One region of the Kosakonia sacchari SP1 genome, then DNA from elsewhere that is predicted to be linked to it. Evidence: predicted binding sites of a transcription regulator. Region 1 holds the regulator's gene; the other holds the start of a gene.

Evidence for each region. Region 1 encodes LexA, which represses DNA repair genes until DNA is damaged. Its sites were predicted from a motif close to TNCTGTATGTACATACAGNA; they were not measured.
Region 2: C813_RS32370 (YebG family protein) is a predicted target of LexA. The motif match lies at 3,168-3,187, and genes of this name have one in related genera.

Annotation. Positions count from the first base shown of each region.
Region 1 covers NZ_CP007215.2:4,552,954-4,558,245, forward strand. The annotation lists gene dinF (MATE family efflux transporter DinF) at 26-1,357, opposite strand; gene lexA (transcriptional repressor LexA) at 1,439-2,056, opposite strand; gene C813_RS44500 (diacylglycerol kinase) at 2,165-2,533, opposite strand; gene plsB (glycerol-3-phosphate 1-O-acyltransferase PlsB) at 2,664-5,087, shown strand; gene ubiA (4-hydroxybenzoate octaprenyltransferase) at 5,128-5,292, opposite strand, start outside.
Region 2 covers NZ_CP007215.2:1,968,174-1,973,465, forward strand. The annotation lists gene edd (phosphogluconate dehydratase) at 1-991, shown strand, start outside; gene kdgA (bifunctional 4-hydroxy-2-oxoglutarate aldolase/2-dehydro-3-deoxy-phosphogluconate aldolase) at 1,030-1,671, shown strand; gene purT (formate-dependent phosphoribosylglycinamide formyltransferase) at 1,893-3,071, opposite strand; gene C813_RS32370 (YebG family protein) at 3,203-3,541, shown strand; gene yebF (protein YebF) at 3,600-3,950, shown strand; gene C813_RS32380 (tellurite resistance TerB family protein) at 4,045-4,704, shown strand; gene ptrB (oligopeptidase B) at 4,783-5,292, shown strand, end outside.

The DNA of each region.
Region 1 (5,292 bases):
CACAACGACGAGAAATAAAGCGGGATCAACAATCTGTAGCAGCAAACCAACTGTTGTTACGCCAGTGGCGACGCCATATCAGCGCCAGCGTCAGCCCACGCAGAGCAAGGAACACAGCGAGCGACAGCCACAAACCGTGATTACCCAAGACAGGCACGGTGAGTAGCGTAACGGCAAACCCTGCCGCCGCCAGCGCCATGCTGTTACGCATTTCGGCCGCGCGCGTCGCACCGACAAACATACCGTCCAGCAGATAACACCACACTCCCACTAACGGTAAGATGACCTGCCAAATCAGATAATGCCCGGCAAGCTGTTGCAGCGCGGGTAGCGACGTTAACAACGCGATAATTTGCTGACCCGCCAGTGCATAGACAACAGCAAAGAACAGCGCTACCAGACCGGCCTGCCGGCAAGCAGCCCGCCAGATATGCATCAATTGGCTGCTGTCTCTGGCACCGTAAGCCTGCCCGGAGTGGGCTTCAACCGCATACGCGAAACCATCCAGCGCATAGGCGGTAAAGGTCAAAAACATCATCAGCACCGCGTTTGCCGCCACCGTCTCATCCCCGAGTCGGGCGCCAAACACCGTTATCGAACCAAAGCAGAGTTGCAGCAGCAGCGAACGCAGCATGATATCGCGGTTCAGCGCCAGCAAACGCCGCACGCCGCCGCGCCATGCATTTTTCAGTGTCAGTAATGGAATGCCGCGCATCACCAGTACGTGTCGCACCATCCATAAGCCAATGGCGAAGGTGGCATATTCCGCGATGACCGTGGCAAGTGCTGCACCTTGCACATTCATATGCAGCCCCATGACCAACCACAGATCGAGCACGATATTGAGCAGGTTCCCCACCACCAACAATATCACGGGTGCGCGCGCATACTGCACGCCGAGCAACCAACCGAGCAATACCAGATTGCCCAGCGAAGCGGGTGCGCTCAACCAGCGGATATCCAGGAACCGTCGAGCCTGTTCCAGCACCGCCTCGCTGCCGCCGGTGATATGCAGCGCCAGATCGATAAGTGGCGTGCGCAGCAGAGTAATTAACACACCGGCTCCAAGCGCCAGCAGCAAAGGCTGGACTAACGCCCGCGCCAGCGCGGGCGCATTCTTCGCGCCGAACGCCTGAGCTGTTAGCCCGGTGGTGCTCATGCGCAAAAAAAGCAGCAGCATAAAGAGGAAACTGGTCGCCGTTGCGCCAATCGCTACGCCGCCCAGGTAAACCGGGCTGTCCAGATGCCCCACTACCGCCGTATCCACCAGCCCCAGCAACGGGACGGTGATATTCGAGAAGATCATCGGCAGCGCAAGCCGCCAGAGCGCTTTGTCGGATGCGGTTAGCAGAGGCATGGTATGAATGTGAACATTAGTGAGGGAAAAGTAGAGATCGCTGCGGAACCTGAATCAGCCCCGCAGCAGAGCGAATGTGCGTTACAGCCACGCGCCATTACGAATGACACCGACCGCTAACCCTTCGATGGTGAAGTTTTGATCGCGCAGATCGACGACGATCGGCGAAAACTCGCTGTTTTCAGGCAACAGTTCGACCGTGTTACCCTGTTTTTTCAGACGTTTGACCGTCACTTCGTCTTCAATACGCGCAACAACAACCTGGCCGTTACGTACATCCTGCGTTTTGTGCACCGCCAGCAGATCGCCATCCATAATGCCAATGTCACGCATCGACATGCCGCTAACGCGCAGAAGGAAATCTGCGTGAGGTTTAAAGAGGCTCGGATCGACCTGGTAATGGCCTTCGATATGCTGCTGCGCCAGCAGCGGCTCACCCGCAGCGACGCGACCAATCAGCGGCAAACCAATATCGTCCTCTTCTTCTTCAAGCAACAGGCGAAGACCGCGTGATGCGCCAGATACGATTTCGATAACCCCTTTGCGCGCCAGCGCTTTGAGGTGTTCTTCCGCCGCATTTGGGGAACGGAACCCCAATTGCTGTGCGATTTCCGCACGCGTTGGTGGCATACCGGTTTGAGTGATGCGATCGCGAATAAGATCGAACACCTCTTGCTGCCTGGCCGTTAATGCTTTCATCCCGCCCCCTGGGTGTATATACAGTTATGCTGTGAGTATATACAGCTAAAGGCGATTTTGGAACCAAATTTAAGCAAAAAACCATGGCGTTATCGAATTCTGGAAGCGTTATCCAAAATGTGACCAGAGTAATGCGATCCAGGTAAACATTGCCAGCAGGATGGACATCAGCACCGCCGCCGACCCCATATCCTTCGCCCGCCCGGAAAGTTCATGGAATTCCGAACCAATACGGTCTACTACGGCTTCGATGGCACTGTTCAGAATTTCGACAATCATTACCAGCGTCACAGAACCAATCAGCAGTACGCGCGTCATGGTGTCAATATCGAGCCAGCAAGCGATTATAATTGCCAGGATAACCGCAACGGATTCCTGACGAAATGCCGCTTCATTAATCCAGGCGGCGCGAACGCCTTTCCAGGAATATCCAGCGGCTTTAATGATCCGGGTGAAACCGGTAGTATTATTAGCCATTTAAAAGAACCTTTTTATTAAATTGGCGTCAATGTCTCAGCAAGCGCGCAGCGGTACAACAGAAATTATGTGCGCTTTCTGATATTCTTGCGGCGCAATGGCACTATTAACCAGAGGCTTTACATCCTTTATGTCCGGCTGGCCACGAATTTACTACAAATTACTGAATTTACCATTAAGCGTGCTGGTAAAAAGTAAATCGATCCCCGCAGAACCTGCACAGGAACTGGGTCTCGATACATCACGCCCCATCATGTACGTGCTGCCTTATAACTCAAAGGCTGACTTACTGACTTTACGCGCGCAATGTCTGGCGCATGAGCTGCCCGATCCCCTGGAACCGCTGGAAATCGACGGCGCGTTGCTGCCGCGTTTCGTGTTTATCCACGGCGGCCCGCGCGTGTTCACCTATTACGCGCCGAAAGAAGAGTCGATCAAGCTGTTCCACGACTACCTGGATTTACACCGCAGCCATCCCGATTTGGATGTGCAAATGGTGCCAGTATCGGTGATGTTTGGCCGTTCGCCCGGGCGCGAAAAAGGCGAAATTAACCCGCCGCTGCGCATGCTGAACGGCATCCAGAAATTTTTTGCTGTTTCCTGGCTTGGCCGCGACAGCTTTGTGCGTTTCTCACCACCGGTTTCGCTGCGCCGTATGGCGACCGAGCACGGCACCGATAAAATTATCGCGCAGAAACTGGCGCGCGTGGCGCGTATGCACTTTGCCCGCCAGCGTCTGGCCGCAGTAGGCCCGCGCCTGCCGGCGCGTCAGGATTTATTTAACAAATTGCTCTCTTCAAAGGCGATTGCCCGCGCCGTTGAAGATGAAGCGCGCAGCAAAAAGATCTCCCATGATAAGGCGCAGCAAAACGCCATCGCGCTGATGGAAGAGATTGCCGCGAACTTCTCCTACGAGATGATCCGCCTGACTGACCGCATTCTGGGTTTTACCTGGAACCGTCTCTACCAGGGCATTAACGTGCATAATGCCGAGCGCGTACGTCAGCTGGCGCACGACGGCCACGAAATTGTCTATGTGCCCTGCCATCGCAGCCATATGGACTACCTGTTACTCTCCTATGTGCTCTATCACCAGGGGCTGGTGCCGCCGCATATCGCTGCTGGTATCAACCTGAATTTCTGGCCTGCCGGGCCGATTTTCCGCCGGCTGGGCGCTTTCTTTATTCGCCGGACATTTAAAGGCAACAAGCTTTATTCCACCGTGTTCCGTGAATATCTGGGTGAGCTGTTCAGCCGCGGTTATTCGGTGGAGTACTTCGTTGAGGGTGGACGTTCGCGCACCGGGCGTTTGCTGGATCCGAAAACCGGTACGCTGTCGATGACCATCCAGGCGATGCTACGCGGCGGTACGCGCCCCATCACGCTGGTACCGATTTACATCGGGTATGAACACGTGATGGAAGTGGGTACTTACGCCAAAGAGCTGCGTGGCGCGACGAAAGAGAAAGAGAGCTTGTTGCAGATGGTGCGTGGCTTAAGCAAGCTGCGTAACCTCGGTCAGGGTTATGTGAACTTCGGCGAACCGATCCCGCTGATGAACTACCTGAATCATCATGTTCCGGAGTGGCGCGAAGCCATCGATCCGATTGAATCCATCCGCCCGGCGTGGTTAACGCCAACGGTGAACACCATTGCCGCTGACCTGATGGTGCGCATCAACAACGCCGGTGCGGCTAACGCCATGAACCTGTGTTGTACCGCGCTGCTGGCCTCCCGCCAGCGTTCACTGACGCGCGAGCAACTGACCGAGCAGTTAAGCTGTTATCTTGAGCTGATGCGCAACGTGCCTTATTCGCCAGATTCGACCACGCCTTCGGCCAGCGCCAGCGAGCTTATCGATCACGCGCTGCAGATGAACAAGTTCGAAGTCGAGAAAGACACCATCGGCGATATCATCATTCTGCCGCGTGAGCAGGCGGTGTTGATGACGTACTACCGCAACAACATTGCGCATATGCTGATGCTGCCGTCGCTGCTGGCAGCCATTGTTACTCAGCACCGCGCGATCTCCCGTAGCGAGATCCTGCGCTACGTCGAGTTACTCTACCCGATGCTGAAAGCCGAGCTGTTCCTGCGCTGGGAAAAAGCGGAGCTGGCACAAGTGCTGGAGAACCTGACGCAAGAGCTACTGCGCCAGGGCTTGTTGACGGTGAAAGACGATCGTCTGAGCATCAATCCGGCGCACTCCCGCACCTTGCAACTGCTGGCAGCAGGCGCGCGCGAAACCTTACAGCGTTACGCCATTACTTTCTGGCTACTGAGCGCCAATCCGGCGATGAACCGCAGCACGCTGGAAAAAGAGAGCCGCACGCTGGCGCAGCGCTTGTCGGTACTGCACGGCATCAACGCGCCGGAGTTCTTCGATAAAGCGGTATTCAGTACGCTGGTGCTGACGCTGCGCGATGAAGGTTATATCAGCGATACCGGCGATGCGGATCCGGCACGTACCTTAAACGTGTACCAGATGCTGGCGGACTTGATAACGTCGGATGTGCGTCTGACGATTGAGAGCGCGACGCAAGCGGAAGCGTGAGGGTAAATTTTCCCCTCTCTTCACGGAGAGGGGAAAAAACTCAAGGCAAATGCAGATAACTTAACGCCAGCCCTAAAAACAGCACCAGCCCAACATAGTTATTGTTCATAAACGCTTTAAAACAGGCATCGCGGTCGCGACCAGCAATCAATGTTTGCTGGTAAACAAACAGCGCACCGGCAATCAGCACCGTCCCGTAATACGT
Region 2 (5,292 bases), 2.3 Mb from region 1:
ATGGATGCCGCTTGGCAAAATGATTGATGAAAAAGTTGTGGTCAACGGTATTGTTTCGCTGCTGGCGACCGGCGGTTCGACTAACCATACTATGCATCTGGTAGCGATGGCGCGTGCGGCGGGCATCATCATTAACTGGGATGATTTCTCCGATCTCTCTGATGTTGTTCCTTTACTGGCGCGCCTCTACCCGAATGGCCCGGCGGATATTAACCACTTCCAGGCCGCAGGCGGTGTGCCGGTATTATTGCGTGAGTTGCTGAAAGGTGGCCTGCTGCATGAAGATGTCAATACGGTCGCAGGTTTTGGTCTGGCGCGTTATACCCACGAACCGTGGCTCAATAACGGCGAGCTTGACTGGCGTGATGGCGCAGCCGCGTCGCTGGATGACAACGTGATCGCCAGCATTGATAAACCGTTTTCTAAACATGGCGGCACCAAAGTGCTGAGCGGCAACCTCGGACGCGCGGTAATGAAAACCTCCGCCGTACCGGTAGAAAACCAGGTGATTGAAGCACCAGCGGTGATTTTTGAAAGCCAGCATGACGTGCTGCCCGCATTTGAGGCAGGGCTGCTGGATCGCGATTGTGTGGTCGTTGTTCGTCATCAGGGGCCAAAAGCGAACGGTATGCCAGAATTACATAAACTCATGCCGCCACTTGGTGTATTATTGGACCGCCGTTTCAAAATTGCATTAGTTACTGATGGACGGCTGTCAGGAGCATCAGGTAAAGTGCCGTCGGCAATTCACGTTACACCAGAAGCATATGATGGTGGGTTGCTGGCAAAAGTGCATGATGGCGACATGATTCGGGTTAACGGGCAGACCGGCGAATTAACGCTGCTGGTTGATGACAACGTTCTTGCCGCACGTCAGCCACATATTCCTGACCTTAGCGCGATGCGCGTGGGCACAGGGCGTGAAATGTTTGGTGCGCTGCGGGAAAAACTTTCCGGCGCGGAACAGGGCGCGACCTGTATCACTTTTTAAGACGACAAGATTTTAGTTCTGGCGAGAGAAAAACACTGATGAAAAACTGGAAAACGAGTGCAGAAGCAATCCTGAAAACGGGGCCGGTAGTGCCGGTAATCGTAGTGAATAAACTGGAGCACGCCGTACCGATGGCGAAAGCGCTGGTTGCAGGTGGTGTTCGCGTTCTGGAAGTGACTCTGCGTACGGCTTGCGCTATCGACGCTATTCGCGCTATCGCGAAGGAAGTGCCGGACGCGATTATCGGTGCTGGTACTGTGCTGAACCCGCAGCAACTGGCAGAAGTAACCGCTGCTGGTGCACAATTTGCTATCAGCCCTGGCCTGACCGAGCCGCTGCTGAAAGCCGCGACTGAAGGTACTATCCCGTTGATCCCGGGGATCAGCACCGTTTCTGAACTGATGCTGGGTATGGACTACGGTCTGAAAGAGTTTAAATTCTTCCCGGCGGAAGCCAATGGCGGCACCAAAGCGCTGCAGGCGATTGCGGGTCCGTTCTCGCAGGTACGTTTCTGCCCGACTGGCGGCATTTCTCCGGCTAACTACCGTGATTATCTGGCGCTGAAAAGCGTGCTATGTATCGGTGGTTCCTGGCTGGTGCCGGCCGATGCGCTGGAAGCAGGCGACTACGATCGCATCACTAAACTGGCTCGCGAAGCAGTAGAAGGCGCGAAACAGTAATTTTCGGCGGGTCCGAAGTGAAGTCTGCCTGATAAAAAGCCCAGTCAGCTAACGCCGACCGGGCTTTTTTATGGTTTTGATTCGTCCAGGGCTACGGACATCAAAAGATGCGACTCCGTTTATTGCCCCCGGATTTAGTTCTCAAGGGGCTGGCAGGTACTTCTGTGAGAGTTGTCTACGCATCCAGGCAGCAATCAATGCCGCCTGCAGGGAGAAGCAGATTACCCGTTGACCTTCACCGCCGCGGCCGCCGCAACCGCGTATTCCACCGCTTTTTCTACGTTGTCTGCCACGGCCAGCGCGACGCCCATACGGCGGGAACCCGCGATTTCCGGCTTACCAAACAGACGCAACTGCACGCCAGCACCGACGGCGTTGTTTACGTTATCAAAGGTGACATTCTGGCTGGTCAAGTGCGGCAGGATCACGGCCGAAGCAGATGGACCATACTGGCGAATTGCCCCAATGGGCATGCCGAGAAACGCGCGGACATGCAGGGCAAACTCGGAAAGATCCTGTGAAATCAGAGTCACCATGCCGGTATCGTGCGGGCGCGGAGAAACTTCGCTGAAGATAACGTCATCGCCGCACACAAAAAGCTCAACGCCAAACAGACCGTAACCGCCAAGCGCCAGCACCACTTTGCTGGCAATAGCTTGCGCGCGCTCCAGCGCCAGGGGCGACATTTGTTGCGGTTGCCAGGATTCGCGATAGTCGCCATCTTCCTGGCGATGGCCGACCGGTGCGCAGAAATGTACGCCGTCGACGGCGCTGATGGTCAGCAGCGTGATTTCAAAATCAAAATTGACCACGCCTTCAACAATGACGCGCCCGGCACCGGCACGACCACCTTGCTGGGCATATTCCCAGGCGCTTGCTAACTGATCGGCGCTTTTAATAAAGCTCTGGCCTTTACCGGAGGAGCTCATCACCGGTTTTACAATACAGGGCAAGCCTATCTCCGCGACGGCTTGCTGAAATGCAGCTTCACTGTCGGCAAAGCGGTAGCTGGAGGTCGGCAACTGTAACTCTTCAGCCGCCAGGCGGCGGATACCTTCACGATTCATCGTAAGCCGGGTGGCGCGAGCGCAGGGGACGACATGCTGACCCTTCGCTTCCAGCTCTATCAGCATATCGGTGGCGATAGCTTCGATTTCCGGCACGATAAAGTGAGGTTTTTCTTGTTCAACCAGCGCTTTTAACGCCGCGCCATCAAGCATATTGATAACATGCGAACGATGCGCAACATGCATCGCAGGTGCATCGGGATAGCGATCCACGGCGATCACTTCAATACCCAAACGCTGACATTCGATGGCAACTTCCTTGCCCAATTCGCCAGAGCCTAATAACATCACGCGGGTTGCTGCAGGGCGCAGCGCGGTTCCTAAAAGAGTCATAGCATCGTACCGTTAGCAAAAATTTGCGCGCAGTATAAACGAAAACGTTTGCGTCTGTCTTTTATCACTTGCGGTGGTTTTTTCAACGCGCTACTATACTGTATAAATAAACAGTTAAATGAGGCTGCATCATGGCGGTAGAAGTTAAATACGTAGTCATTCGTGAAGGTGAGGAAAAAATGTCTTTTGCCAGCAAAAAGGAAGCCGATGCTTACGATAAGATGCTCGATCTGGCCGAAGTGCTCGGTGATTGGCTTGCAACAGGGCCGGTAGATCTGGAAGACAACGCGCGCGATCAGATGGCGTTGTGGCTTGCCGAGCAAAAAGAGGCGCTTAACAGCATCCTGAAATCCGGTAAGTTACCGGGTGCTGAAGCTGAAGACGCGACTGCATCGGTTGACTCTTCTGATTCAGAAACGGCTGACACTGTGGATATCAAAACTGCAGCGAAGCGCGTGAAAGTCGCCTGATCTTGCACTGCCAGCAATTTGTACCATGCTTTGAAGGGATAAAAACCAGGAGATAAGCATGAAAATAGCAGGAGTTTTCGCCGGTCTGCTTTTGCTGGCAGGCAGCATTGCGGTGCATGCCGCCACGGATAAATCGGTGAAATTTCCCTCGTGCGAGGGACTCAAGGCAGACGGCATCGCCGCCAGTGTTAAGCGGGATTATCTGCAGAATCGCATTGTCCGTTGGGCTGACGATCAAAAGAAACTGGGGCAGGCCGATCCGGTCGCCTGGGTCAATCCGAAGGAGATTACTGGCAAGGATGATAAATGGGTAGTGCCGTTAACCGTACGCGGGAAAAGCACTGACATTCACTATCGAGTGACTATCAATTGTAAAGGCGGAACCGCGGAGTATCAGCCGCAATCGTAACACCGCATTTTCCCATTCTTTTCAGATATAGACACTTCCTGACATCCCCCTCGCTTACTCTGTGCGCACAACTGTCATGGTAAGCGAGGGTTCTATGAGCTGGTTAAATCAACTGCAGTCGTTACTTGGTCAAAAAAGTGATACTCAGACGCCGTCATCAGGTGGGCAGGGGCTCAACAATTTGTTGGTTCCGGGTGCATTAGGTGGCCTGGCGGGTCTGCTGGTCGCCAGTAAATCATCGCGTAAACTGCTCGCGAAATATGGTACTGGCGCTTTGCTGGTGGGCGGAGGTGCCGTTGCGGGCAGCGTATTGTGGAATAAGTACAAGGATCGCATCCGGGATGCGCATCAAGGCGAGCCGCAATTTGGTCAGCAAAATACGCCTCTGGATGTACGCACTGAGCGGCTGATCCTGGCGCTGGTCTTCGCCGCTAAAAGCGACGGACACATTGATGATAAAGAACGCGCGGCGATAGAACAGCAATTGCGTGAAGCGGGCGTGGAAGCGCAAGGACAGCAACTGGTAGCGAATGCCATAGACCAGCCGCTTGACCCCGCGCGTCTGGCACAGGGAGTGCAAAACGAAGAAGAAGCGCTGGAAGTTTACTTCCTCAGTTGCGCTGTTATCGATATCGATCACTTTATGGAACGCAGTTATTTGAACGCGCTGGGCGACGCGTTAAAAATTCCGCAAGACGTGCGTGAAGATATCGAGGCGGATCTCAAAAAGCAGAAATTAGCGCTTAGCTCATGATCTACATTACGTTTCGCTTGCATCGCGCGTGGGTTTTGCCACCCTTATAGGTATGTAAAACCAAATAAGAATTGTGCTATGTCGCCGAAAGCAAAAAAAATCCCGCACGCCATGACGATGCATGGTGATACGCGTATCGACAACTATTACTGGCTGCGGGACGATACGCGCTCGCAGTCAGATGTTCTGGATTATCTCCATCAGGAAAATGATTACGGGCGCGAAGTGATGGCCTCCCAGCAGGCGTTGCAGGACGATGTGCTGGCAGAAATTATCTCGCGAATACCGCAGCGCGAAGTCTCCGCGCCTTATATCAAAAACGGCTACCGTTACCGGCACATCTACGAGCCGGGAAGCGAGTATGCGATTTATCAACGTCAGTCGGTTCTCAGTTCCGAGTGGGATGAGTGGTCGGTGTTACTGGATGCCAACCAGCGTGCGTCGCACAGTGAGTTCTACACCCTTGGCGGTATGGAAGTCTCGCCCGACAATACTATTATGGCGATTGCTGAAGATTATCTTTCCCGCAGGCAGTATGGTCTGCGTTTTCGCAATCTTGAGACGGGCAACTGGTATCCGGAAATGCTG